One region of the Paenibacillus sp. SEL3 genome, then DNA from elsewhere that is predicted to be linked to it. Evidence: predicted binding sites of a transcription regulator. Region 1 holds the regulator's gene; the other holds the start of a gene.

The links. Region 1 encodes LexA, which represses DNA repair genes until DNA is damaged. Its sites were predicted from a motif close to CGAACATATGTTCG; they were not measured.
Region 2: ACYCS5_RS01330 (DNA polymerase IV) is a predicted target of LexA. The motif match lies at 4,959-4,972, and genes of this name have one in related genera.

What each region holds. Positions count from the first base shown of each region.
Region 1 covers NZ_CM137725.1:6,487,235-6,493,535, reverse strand. The annotation lists partial or broken gene tet (Tet(L)/Tet(K)/Tet(45) family tetracycline efflux MFS transporter) at 1-831, shown strand, start outside; gene ACYCS5_RS29220 (GNAT family N-acetyltransferase) at 1,053-1,592, opposite strand; gene ACYCS5_RS29215 (hypothetical protein) at 1,823-1,963, opposite strand; gene ACYCS5_RS29210 (hypothetical protein) at 2,004-2,168, opposite strand; gene ACYCS5_RS29205 (hypothetical protein) at 2,404-2,706, opposite strand; gene lexA (transcriptional repressor LexA) at 2,990-3,616, opposite strand; gene ACYCS5_RS29195 (LysM peptidoglycan-binding domain-containing protein) at 3,803-4,171, shown strand; gene ACYCS5_RS29190 (DUF896 domain-containing protein) at 4,280-4,486, shown strand; gene ACYCS5_RS29185 (hypothetical protein) at 4,607-5,116, shown strand; gene ACYCS5_RS29180 (HAD family hydrolase) at 5,272-6,066, shown strand; gene ACYCS5_RS29175 (1,2-dihydroxy-3-keto-5-methylthiopentene dioxygenase) at 6,166-6,301, opposite strand, start outside.
Region 2 covers NZ_CM137725.1:257,976-264,276, reverse strand. The annotation lists one part of gene ACYCS5_RS01370 (IS3 family transposase) at 1-92, opposite strand, end outside; gene ACYCS5_RS01365 (sulfurtransferase TusA family protein) at 495-1,010, shown strand; gene ACYCS5_RS01360 (DsrE/DsrF/DrsH-like family protein) at 1,039-1,434, shown strand; gene ACYCS5_RS01355 (MBL fold metallo-hydrolase) at 1,435-2,589, shown strand; gene ACYCS5_RS01350 (sulfurtransferase TusA family protein) at 2,607-2,834, shown strand; gene ACYCS5_RS01345 (sulfite exporter TauE/SafE family protein) at 3,172-3,936, shown strand; gene ACYCS5_RS01340 (DsrE/DsrF/DrsH-like family protein) at 4,021-4,494, shown strand; partial or broken gene ACYCS5_RS01335 (metal-sensing transcriptional repressor) at 4,565-4,803, shown strand; gene ACYCS5_RS01330 (DNA polymerase IV) at 5,004-6,272, shown strand.

The DNA.
Region 1 (6,301 bases):
CCCTTCCTGATAAAATTATTGAAAAAGGAAGTCATTTCAAAGGGCTCGTTTGACATTGCAGGAATCGTGCTTATATCTCTAGGTATTGTATTGTTTATGTTGTATACAACTTCTTACAGAATTTCTTTTCTGGTGATAAGTGTTCTATTTTTCTTGATCTTTTTAAAACATATCAGACAAGTAACCAATCCTTTTGTTGATTCTTCATTGGGGGAAAATACTGCATTTATGATAGGAATCCTTTGTGGGGGGCTTATGTTTGGTACCGTAGCTGGATTTGTTTCTATGGTCCCTTATATGATGAAAGACGTTCACCACTTAAGTACCGCAATGATTGGCAGTGGAATTATTTTTCCTGGAACGATGAGTGTTATTTTCTTTGGTTTTCTTGGAGGAGCACTTGTTGATAAGAAAGGTTCCTTACATGTGCTAGCAGTCGGCGTTGCATTTCTTGCCGTCAGTTTTTTGGTAGCTGCTTTCTTTATTGAAATGACACCTTGGCTGATGTCTATTATTCTAGTCTTTGTTTTCGGTGGTCTTTCTTTTATTAAAACAGTAATATCCACTATTGTTTCAAGTAGTTTAAAACAAGAAGAAGCTGGCGCAGGAATGAGCTTACTTAATTTTATAAGCTTTTTATCAGAAGGAACGGGGATTTCAGTTGTAGGAGGCTTATTGTCAATACGTCTTATTCATCAAAAATTTATACCAATCATTAATTTTCCATCTGCTTATTTATATAGCAATATGTTATTGATTTTTTCAGTGGTCATTATAATTAGCGGGATTTTATCTGTTATTGTATATAAACGTTCAGTTTCAGATTCCTGATAAGAGCAAAAAAGGATTACATGCTGAAAATGATCTCATCCTCACGTTTGAAGTAAGTGAATACTCTAAAAATAAATCAAAAGCTCTGCTAACCTTAATTGGTCGGCAGAGTTTTGTGTGCTGATCAGTTTGATTTTACTAGATACGGGAAAAGTAGCAATGCAAAGTGTGCGTACAAGATGGTATTGTTTTTAAATTCGGCCTTATTACAGAAGGATAGGCTAATTTGAATACTTAAACTTATAATACCAAAAAATCGCTTTCTCATGGGCTGTGGAAAAGTTAGAATATAGCATAGTATCAACTCCGCCGATTACAAAGTTATTTTTAGCATAGAATCGACAAGCTAAAATATTCACATCCTGTGTTTCAAGCATAAGGCCAACAAGATTATTCTGCTTAGCCCACTCGGTTGCTTTACTCAATAAGGCTGCTCCGATTCCCTTGTGTCTCCAGTCTTTAGCGACGGCAATATCCTCAATTAGAGCATAGCCATTCCAATAAGTACAAAGTTTAATTTTCCCAACACAGTCGTTCTCATCATAATATAAAAAAATAGATTTTCCTTGTTCATTAATATAACTGATATCGACGTCATCATCCTCATACTGTTTAAAATATGGTTCGGGAAAACTTTCTTCTATATATGACCAAATGTTGTTCTCGTATTTAGGTATAATTTTTCCTGACACAATAAAGCCGTTATTCTCATTTGACTTTTTAAAATCCCCCATATATGAAAGTGACATTTTAATTATCATGGCTTGTCTCCTCCTGGTTTAATTTCTCTATGCACATTATTCTAAAAGAGAACACGTTTTCCTGTCTGTTAGATTTATAAAAAGTGTAAAATGGTAGCGACTGTTCAACTATGTGTGATATTTTAGATCCCCCTCCGCTTGCTTAAATGATTCATAGCAGTAGTTAGGTGTGCTATTTAACACAAAAAAAGCAGGAAGAATTCCTCCCGCTTTTTGCATGGAAACAATTATTAACGTCTGCGTTGTCTATCGTTTACGCTAAACAAATTAACAGCCAGTGCGTTACCTCTTGCACGCGCAGTGGCTCTTTGATTGGAACGGATGTTCAATCTTCTTCTTCTTAAATCACGTCTGCAATGTCTTCTGCTCATAATATCACCTCCCTTCAAGAAATGAAGGTGCGGTTGAATCTTAGTGGCGTTTATGCTTACGCTTGGAAATTTTGATATTCAAGGCATTGGTTGCTAGTGCATTTCCGCTTCCTGTTTTAGCAGCTGCGGCTTGAAAGACTTTAACGACCAGATATCTGTTTTTCCCGATGCGATGCTTATACGTTTTAACTCTATTTCTGATCATCTGCATATCTCCTTTGCTTAGTTCTGCTATATATATATGTCAATTGTGATAGTAATGTATCAGCATAAATCTATTAGAAGCAAAAAGAAGCTAGTACCTATATCCCTAAAGGTTAACAAAAAAACTCATGCGAACCTGTCTTCGCCTTTTCAACTTTACGTTGCAGGAGATGTTACAGGCAGGTCGGCATGAGTCTAATGTGTAGAATAAAGATAATATGCAGTTTGTATGAAAATTATTTACTATTAAGGGTGTTAAGTTTTTTTTCGTAGTACGCCTCTTGGGCAAGAATATGATTCAGTTGTTCTGAGAGCTGTTTATATTCTTGGCTGGCCTCTGGGTAATTATTTCTTTCGGAAATTACAGCTTCAAGTTGCTTTTCTAAATACCTGAAATGGATGAGTATTTGTATGTACTGAATACGATCGTAGGTTGTTATGTGTGATTTCTCTTCTGCATACAAATGATCCATTGTTGGAACTGCACAGCTTACGACGATAAATATCATAACAAACGCTGAAATTATTATTTTTTTCATTTAATTCCTCCTACAGAGCTATGAGTAATTAATATACCATATTTAGCTAAAAGAAAGAAAGATCTATTAGTTTTGCCCACAACAGTATAGCTGTTCAAGATCAGTGGGGGATTATTTGAGACGATGAGGCTGATTTTATAGTAGATACAATAGGAATAGGTTGCTAAAAGGAAAGAATAGTTGTGAGATACATAGTAAGCATAATAACAATACAAAACCGGCTTGCCCTAGGCAGCCGGTTTTGTATTAGGGGATAGAATAACGGGGAAGGAAGAACGAGAAATCAGTGGAAGTCCCGGAAGAGTCCTACAACTTTGCCCAAAATACTGACGTGTGTCAGACGAAGCGGTTCAAAGGCTGGATTTTCAGGTTGAAGCCGGATATGATCTTTTTCTTTGTAGAAGGTTTTAACTGTAGCTTCGTCTTCATCTGTCATAGCTACAACAATATCGCCATTATCAGCGGTCTGCTGCTGACGTACGATTACATAGTCTCCGTTAGCAATCCCAGCCTCAATCATGCTTTCGCCTACAACAGATAACATGAATATTTTATCCTCACCAACAAAGTGTTGGGGAAGAGGAAAGTAATCTTCAATATTTTCTGTCGCCGTAATAGGAAGACCAGCGGTTACTTTGCCGACGACGGGGACACGACTAATGGAGTAATTAATCAAGTTGCTGTTATCCGATTCGTCTTGACCGAGTAACTCAATAGCCCGTGGTTTTGTAGGATCGCGGCGAATGAGTCCTTTTTTCTCTAAACGATCCAAATGACCGTGAACCGTAGAACTGGAGGCCAATCCGACAGCCTCGCCTATTTCGCGTACAGAAGGGGGGTATCCCTTTAGACGCACTTCATTGCGGATAAATTCAAGAATGGCCTGCTGGCGGCTCGAAATCTTAGACATACCGTATCAACCCCATTTAGTAACGTTTGGGAAAATTATAGCATAGAACCTCCGTTCGTACAAACATAAGTTCTAAATAATCCCTAAAAAAATTGCGAACTTTTGTTCTCTTTTCTATTGAACAAAACAAACGTTCGTGTTATATTGTGAAAACATAAGAACAAACGTTTGGAGGACACAACCATGATGAAATATAGCACCTATCAAAGTATTTTTCCAATGAATATAGAAAATTTACAGGAGACCCGAAAAGAGGGTAGGGCGCGTTTTATGCAGATTATTACCCATACTCTTTTACTTAAGCTTCTTATTATAGTGATTGTTGCTTGGATTGCAGGAGCAGGTGTACTTACGGTTTTCGCGGCTCCTTCAGCTTCCAAGGAAGAAGTGACTAAACTGACAGTACAACCTGGGGATACGTTGTGGCAGATTGCCGCGAATCATAAACCGGAACGAATGGATACACGAGTATATATAGAAGGAATTGTGCGGATTAACGGTTTAGAGGATCGGGGAGTGCAGGCAGGTCAGGTACTCAAGCTTCCTGACTTATGATCTATAGACTATTAGAGCTTGTCAGGGAGCGTAATGCGGGAGCCTTGACAAGCTCTTTTCTACATGTCAAAGTGTATTATATCTTTGCTTTTTTGGAGGGGACACAATTTGGATATAGACAGCTTGGTACAGCGCATTAATGAATTAGCGCGCAAAGCAAAATCCGAGGGATTAACAGAAGAGGAAACCACAGAACGTGCCAATCTTCGGGAAATTTATTTAGGTAACATTCGTCGTAATTTTCGGCAGCAGCTAGAAACGATTGAATTTGTGGACGATGATACATCGAAGGGAAATGACGGGCTGAAGCATTAATGTTGTTAAAGCGCCCAAGCCTGCAATTTGCCTTTTGTTTTAGGTACCTCTCATGGTATCTATATAGATCAGCTTTGAGGCAATTGTTTTAATGTAATATATCTGGGAAGGAATTGAGAGATGGCCCGATCATTTGAAAGAAAAGTACGCAAAAACACAGCGCATTTAAATAAATCGCGCAAAAAGCAAGGTATTCAAACCATTAGCGGCGCAGGTTCTGCAATGGATATTTTTCGTGGCCGTAATATTACTGTGCCAATTATGCTGGCTGGTCTTTCTGTATTGTACATGCTTATGAGTTACTTTTTGACTAAGACCGGTATGCGAGGGATGGATTGGCTTGTATTCGGCCTGTACTTGATGCTGGCTGTTATCTTTTTTATCCGTCGTCCTTATCTGAAAGTGGGAAAGGATACTCTCTATATGCTGAAAGGTGGTAGAGAACGTCCAATGACGGCAGGGGACATGAAAGCCATCAAGATTGAAAAGGGTTACGTAACCGTTGAAAGAAAAGGTAAGGGTGGTAATTTCATTTTCACAAAATCATTAGGTCGCTATGACACGGATGCCATTGCAGAGCGACTTGAGAAGTTTGCGCTATCCAATCAGATACAGGTTGACAAGAAATAACTGATTTAGCCTGTAGCTCTGTAACAAAGGCCGTATGATGTTATTTCATATAACATGCTGCGGCCGCTTGCTTAATATGGGCACACATAACGATTCAAATGCTTAATCAAGCAAATAGGCGTACATATACTGTGGAAAGAGAGTGGATAATTCAGATGACGATTCAGGCGGTAATGTTTGATCTTGATGATACCCTTTTGTGGGATGAACGTAGTGTAGAAGAGGCATTTGATGCAGCGTGTCAAACAGGCTCCCGTGAAGCAGGTGTTGATCCAAAAGCTCTGGAGGAAGCCGTACGTAAAGAAGCACGCGCTTTGTATGAATCCTATGAAACCTTTAGTTTTACTCAAATGATCGGCATTAATCCGTTTGAAGGATTGTGGGCGAATTTTACAGCGGGTGAGCAACCTGAATTCCGTCAATTGGAACAGTTGGCCCCTGTTTATCGAAAGGAATCATGGCGCAGAGGACTCCAGCAACTAGGGATAGATAATGAGAAGTTGGCGGAAAAGCTGGCTACCCAATTTGCTTCGGAAAGACGCGCACGTCCCCATGTATATGAAGAAACGTTTGAAATTCTAGAACAATTGAAGGGACAATACAAGCTGTTATTATTGACAAACGGTTCCCCTGATTTACAACAGGAGAAACTGGATGGAGTTCCTCAATTAGCTCCTTTCTTTGATCATGTGGTCATTTCAGGTTCATTTGGTCGAGGCAAGCCGGATCCGTCTATATTCCAGCATGCGTTGGGGCTTCTTGGTATTGAGCCTGAACATGCTTTAATGGTAGGAGATAAGCTGACGACTGATATTCAAGGAGCGTTGGCAGCAGGTGTTCACTCGGTGTGGGTGAACCGAAACGCCAAAACCAATACCACAGAGATCAAGCCGAAGTTTCAAATCAAGCATCTGTCTGAATTGGATGGAATTATTCAGTCGTTAAAGTAAGAAATCTACACCTTTAGAAACGAGTATTAAGAAAACTCCCTTCGCTCGATTGTCACAGAGCAGAGGGAGTTTTTTATTTACACAAGGATAAATTCGTAATTATGCTTTAATGAAGGTTGGATCTTCGAACGGTTCCGCAATCCAGCCATTTTCTTCAATGAACAAGCGGACTGCTACGATCTTTTGATTCTCCATTAAAGTGAAGAAGTGAGGTATATTTTCGGGTACGGAGATA
Region 2 (6,301 bases), 340 kb from region 1:
GTATATGTAATACCTTTTGATGTAACTGACTTAACATAAAGATTGTTAGAAAGCTGTTCGATTTCTTTCTCTGTAAATGTCTTTTTACTCATTCCAGTTCCACTTCCCATTTTTCTCAATATATAAAAAGTACCCTACGGAGAGACTTTTTTAAAGTGTCTACTCTATAGGGTACAGTTTACTTAGAGGTTGGCTTTTTTTATGAAAAATTGCTTCTTAACAAACGAAGTTTAAAAGGGATGTAGGTCAGTTGGAGCAACAACTCATTATTTAGTAATGGAGTTGACAAAAATGATGTCTCTTTGTAATATACCTATAGGGGTATGGGTAATAAATGAATGACCCCATTGAAATTGGCATTGTAAACCACAGGTCAGAAGGGAAGACTTAAATATAAACTCTGTACCAAGTTCATAACAAAATTTGAGGGGGTCTCTGCAGTGGCCGAAATTAAAGTAGATCAGACACTCGATTGCAAAGGGCTTGCATGTCCAATGCCAATCGTAAGAACAAAAAAAGCGATGGATCAACTTGATGCTGGTCAAGTTATTGAAGTACAAGCTACAGATAAAGGGTCTCTGGCAGACATTCAAGGATGGGCCAAAAATACCGGGCATCATTATCTCGGTACAATAGAGGAAGGCGATGTACTCAAGCATTACGTGCGTAAGGCAAGTGCTACTGAAACAAAGGAAGAGAAGAAGCATCCACATGTAATTTCCAATGATGAATTGAAGAAAAAACTTGCAGATAACGAGGAAATTACCGTACTTGATGTACGTGAACCTGCCGAATATGCGTTTAATCGAATTGCCAGTGCCATTTCAATTCCGCTGGGTGAACTCGAGGGTCGGATCCAGGAACTTAACCAAGAAGAAGATATTTATGTCGTATGCCGTACAGGCAGCCGCAGTGACCTTGCCTGTCAATTGCTTACTGAAAAAGGATTCAAGCAAGTCAAAAATGTAGAACCGGGCATGACTGGTTGGACGGGTCCAACAGAAAAATAAAAAAACAACAATAAACGGAGGTATAACAATGAGTACTAAAGTAGCTATTATTGCAAGCAATGGTGGAATGTTCGATGCATATAAAGTGTTTAATATCGCAACTGCTTCGGCAGCGACTGAAGCAGAGGTTGCCATTTTCTTTACTTTTGAAGGCTTGAATCTGATTCATAAGCAAGCTCATCATCAACTGCCGCTACCTGCAGGGGCTGAACATTTTGCTGAAGGATTCAAAAATGCAAATGTTCCATCGATCCCACAGCTTGTAGAAATGGCTCAGGAAATGGGTGTCAAGATTATTGCTTGCCAGATGACAATGGATGTTATGAACCTGACAAAAGAGGATTTTATTGAAGGCATTGACGTAGGCGGAGCTGTCACTTTTCTGGATTTTGCGAAGGATGCCAACGCTACATTGACTTTCTAAATGAAGGGGGAAACGAAATTGGAATTAAAAGCGATGACGGCCAAGGAACTTACTCGTATCGTCTTGGCTAAAGAAGAAATCTTTATCCTTGATGTTCGTAATGAAACCGACTTTAACGATTGGAAGGTTGAAGGCGACAGTGTTGATATCATCAACATTCCTTATTTCGACCTCTTAGATGGTGTAGATGCTGCGCTCGAAAAGATTCCTGATGGCAAAAAATTGCTTGTTGTCTGCGCAAAAGAAGGATCCTCCAAGTTTGTGGGCGAGCAAATCGTCGAAGCGGGCAGAACCAATGTGTATTACCTGGAAGGCGGTATGAAATCGTGGAGCGAGTACCTGGAGCCGGTGAAGATTGGTGACCTAAAGAGCGGTGGATCTCTGTACCAGTTCGTCCGGATCGGCAAGGGCTGTCTCTCCTACATGGTCATTTCGGACAGTGAGGCTGCCGTCATCGATACGCTTCGAATGACCGACGTGTTTGAACAGTTTGCCAAGGAGCAAGGCGCACAGATTAAGCACACTCTTGATACGCATCTGCATGCCGATCATATTTCCGGTGGCAGGAAGCTTGCGAAGCAAACAGGTGCCACCTACTGGTTGCCGCCTAAGGATGCAGAAGAAGTAACATTCAGTTACGAGAAGCTGGAAGAGGGACGAGACATCACGGTTGGCGGTACAACAATCCGAATCCAGCCGATATACTCGCCTGGTCATACGATCGGCAGCACTTCGTTTATCATTGATGATCAGTACCTGCTCACCGGAGACATCCTGTTTATCGAATCGATTGGTCGTCCCGATTTGGCCGGAAAGGCAGAGGATTGGGTAAGTGATCTCCGTGAAACACTCTACAGCCGCTATAAAGAGCTTTCACGGGAATTAATCGTATTGCCAGCCCATTTTGGCAAAGTGACTGAGCTGGGAGAGGGCGGCAAGGTGATGGCTAAGCTGTCTGACCTGTACCGCAATAATCCGGGTCTGAATATTAGGGAAGAGGATGAATTCCGACGCACTGTAAGTGAAAACCTGCCCCCGCAGCCTAATGCTTACCAGGAAATACGCCAAACGAATATGGGTAAAGCAACCCCTAGTGAAGAGAAACAACGTGAAATGGAAATCGGTCCTAACCGCTGTGCCGTTCATGATAAATAAAGGAGAGATGAATGAATATGAAAACAGATCTTGTAGTGGATACTAAAGGAATGGCATGTCCGATGCCGATTGTGAAGGCGAAAAAAGCGCTGGGTACATTGGCTTCCGGCCAAGTGATGGAAATATTGTCTACGGACAAAGGCTCCGTTAACGACTTCCAAGCTTGGGTGAAGCAAACGAATCACGAGCTGCTTAGCCATGAGGAAGAAAACGGAATTTATAAATTTTATGTAAAGAAGGTGTAAACAAATAAGCGAACACGCTAAGCGTGTTCGCTTATTTCAAGCCGGTCATAAATAATCGTAACACCAAGTGTGCAATAGTTTTCTTCCTTATAATGACCCTGTGGACAGGATTTTGTACAGCAAGCGGAATTGCTCATGACTTGCAGCCTGTTGCTGCAAACGGGGCATCTGTCTTCAAGTAATGATTTTAATATGGTCAGCATACGTTATTCCCCATTTCTTATAAGTTTACTTGGTATTATTATAACCTGTATGATGTGCTTCGTATACTGTTTTTATTGAAGCCAGTACTTGAACGGAAAGGGAGATACCTTTGGAATATTTACTTTTCATCGTCATGATTATACTTGGATTGGTAGGCTCTTTTTTTTCAGGGCTGTTAGGGATCGGCGGAGCCATTATCAACTATCCGCTGTTGATGTACGTACCGTCTATGCTTGGTGTTGCCCACTTTTCGCCGCATGAGGTGTCTTCCATCAGCATGTTTCAGGTTTTTTTCGCCTCGTTGACTGGTGTTTTGGCGTTTCGAAAGAAAAGTAAAAATGGGTCATCGATCGTGCATAAGGGGTTAGTGTCCTATATGGGCAGCAGTATTCTTGCGGGCAGTCTCATCGGCGGTTTTGTCTCCAGCATGATTAACGAGGGCATTATTAACCTGCTTTATGGCATTCTTGCGGTTTTGGCTGTCATTCTCATGCTGATTCCCCGCAGAGGCACAGAAGAACAGGTGCAAGAACTGCGCTTTAACAAGTGGATTGCCGTAGGATCTGCTTTTGTGGTAGGGATCGTATCTGGGATCGTAGGTGCTGGAGGAGCGTTTATCCTTATCCCGATTATGCTGACAGTTCTTAGGATTCCGACGCGTACAACCATCGCTTCTTCACTGGCTATCGTATTTATATCTGCGATTGGCGGAGTCCTCGGTAAAATTAGCGGCGGTGCAATCCCCCTCTTGCCGACCGTATTTACTGTCATCGGAAGCGTGATTGGTGCGCCGCTTGGCTCCAAAGTAAGTTCTAAAATCAATGTTAAGGTGCTTAGATACGGCTTGGTTGTGCTGATTGCCCTTACAGCTATAAAGGTTTGGTCCTCCATTCTTTAAGATATAGCAGAAAGAGTTACATCAACATTTCACATATAATACCTATAGGGGTATTGGTACAAAACGAAAAGGAGTTTAAATACGATGGCAGAAAAATCAACGATCGTCCTTTTCAGCGGCGATTTGGATAAAGTAATTGCAGCGTTTATTATTGCAAATGGTGCGGCAGCAGATGATCATGAAGTGACGATCTTCTTTACCTTTTGGGGATTAAACACACTTCGTAAAGACGAGATTGTGAAGACGAATAAAGGCTTGCTTGAAAAAGCTTTCGGCTGGATGATGCCACGAGGCGCAAAGAGGCTCGGACTGTCAAAGATGAATTACGCTGGGCTTGGCCCACAAATGATCAAGCATGTCATGAAGAAGAACAATGCACTGTCCTTGCCGCAGCTCATCGAGCTTGCGCAGGAGCAGGGAGTGAAACTCGTAGCGTGCACTATGACTATGGATCTCCTTGGCTTGAAACAGGAGGAATTGATCGATGGTTTGGAATATGCAGGTGTGGCTGCTTACCTGGGAGACGCGTCGAACGGTAAGGTGAATCTGTTTATTTAAGAAGTGTATGAGTTTAATTCTTTACTCTATATTATACCTATATCGGTATGTTAGAGAGGAGCAGACTAAAATGGAATACAATTATCGGAATTGATGAAAACACGCCTTCGCCGAATTGAAGGACAAATTCGAGGCGTGTTACGGCTAATGGAGGAAGGGAAGTCCTGCAAGAAAGTGGTTCCACAGTTGTCCACCGTACGTAACGCTTCCGATAAAGCCATTGCCCAGATCGTGGCGGAAAATCTGCAGCAGTGTATCCTGACTGAGCAAGCCGCCGGTAAAGACACGACTATTTCCATTGGGGGATAGTCCCTCTTTAGCTTTTTAACAACAAGGAGCAAGTTTCTTTGACTTCATTACCTATGGAGAAAATCATTTAAACTCCTCAATCTTTTCACTTGCAAATTATACAAGTCCTATAAATTACCTGAATACAGAACTCGTGTTTGGCATTATAATAATCAAGAACGCATGTTCGTATATACGTAATCGGTTTTGGAGGGTACAGCATGACTAAAACAACTGAGCGGACAATTCTTTTGGCGGATTGTCAGAGTTTTTATGCGAGTGTAGAAAAAGCTTCTTACCCAGAGTACAAAAATAAACCGCTTGCGGTAGCAGGCGATCCTGCACGCAGGTCTGGAATTATTTTAGCAGCATGCCCTATGGCCAAAAGTTTCGGGGTGTCTACAGCAGACCGGCTCGGTGAAGCCCTCAACAAATGTCCTGAGCTTGTGATCGTCCGTCCCCGTATGAAACATTATATTGATGTCTCTTTAGCAATTACGGATATATACAAGGAATACACCGATCTAGTAGAGGTGTTTAGTATCGATGAGCAGTTTCTGGACATTTCGGGTAGTTTTAAAATTTTTGGAGATTCTTTAACCGTTGCAAGAGAAATTCAAAAGAAGGTTCTTTTACAAACCGGAGTTTGGGTACGAATAGGAATCAGTTCCAATAAGGTTCTTGCCAAAAGCGCAACTGATATTTGGGCTAAAAAAATTAAAAGCGGTATATTCACGTTGCCCAAGACAGAATTAGAGCAGCTACTCTGGCCACAGCCAGTTAATAAAATGTTTGGGGTAGGTTCGCGGATGTCGTCCCATTTTGAGCGGCTTGGTATGACGACCATTGGTGATATCGCTAGAACGTCTCTACCAGACCTTAAGTCTAAATTCCGCGTTCGTTTTGGAAAACAGTCGGATATACAGGCGGAGGTCATGTGGAAAACAGCCAATGGTCTAGATGAGAGTCCTGTAGCTCCGTATACCCTCAGTTCTCCACAAAAGTCGGTAAGCCATATGATGACCCTACCCCAAGATTATTTGGAACCAAATGAAGTAGAGACCATCCTGCTTGAACTCTCGGAAGAAGTTTGTCGAGACAGTCGTCGTAAGGGGTACATGGGCTCTGTCGTGACCGTTAGTTGTACATGCAGTCCATATGAGGCTCCCACCGGATTTTCCAGGCAAATAAAGCTAACAGATCCGACTAACAATACGAATAAAGTGTACAACGCAGCAAAAAAAATATTTTATAATTTTTGGAACGGTATGCCGATACGACGCTTAGGTGTCACTTTAAGTGGGTTGGTTGACGACCAAACTTATCAACTTTCCTTCTTTGAGGATCATGAGCGTATCCGCTCCTTGGAAGAAGCAACAGATAAAATTAAAGAACGCTATGGTAGCGAAGCTATCATAAGAGCGTCCTCTTTGACCCAAGCTGGTCAGGCACTAGAGAGATCCCTAAAAATCGGGGGGCATTATAAATAAACAGGTATTAAAACTAATACATCCAGTAA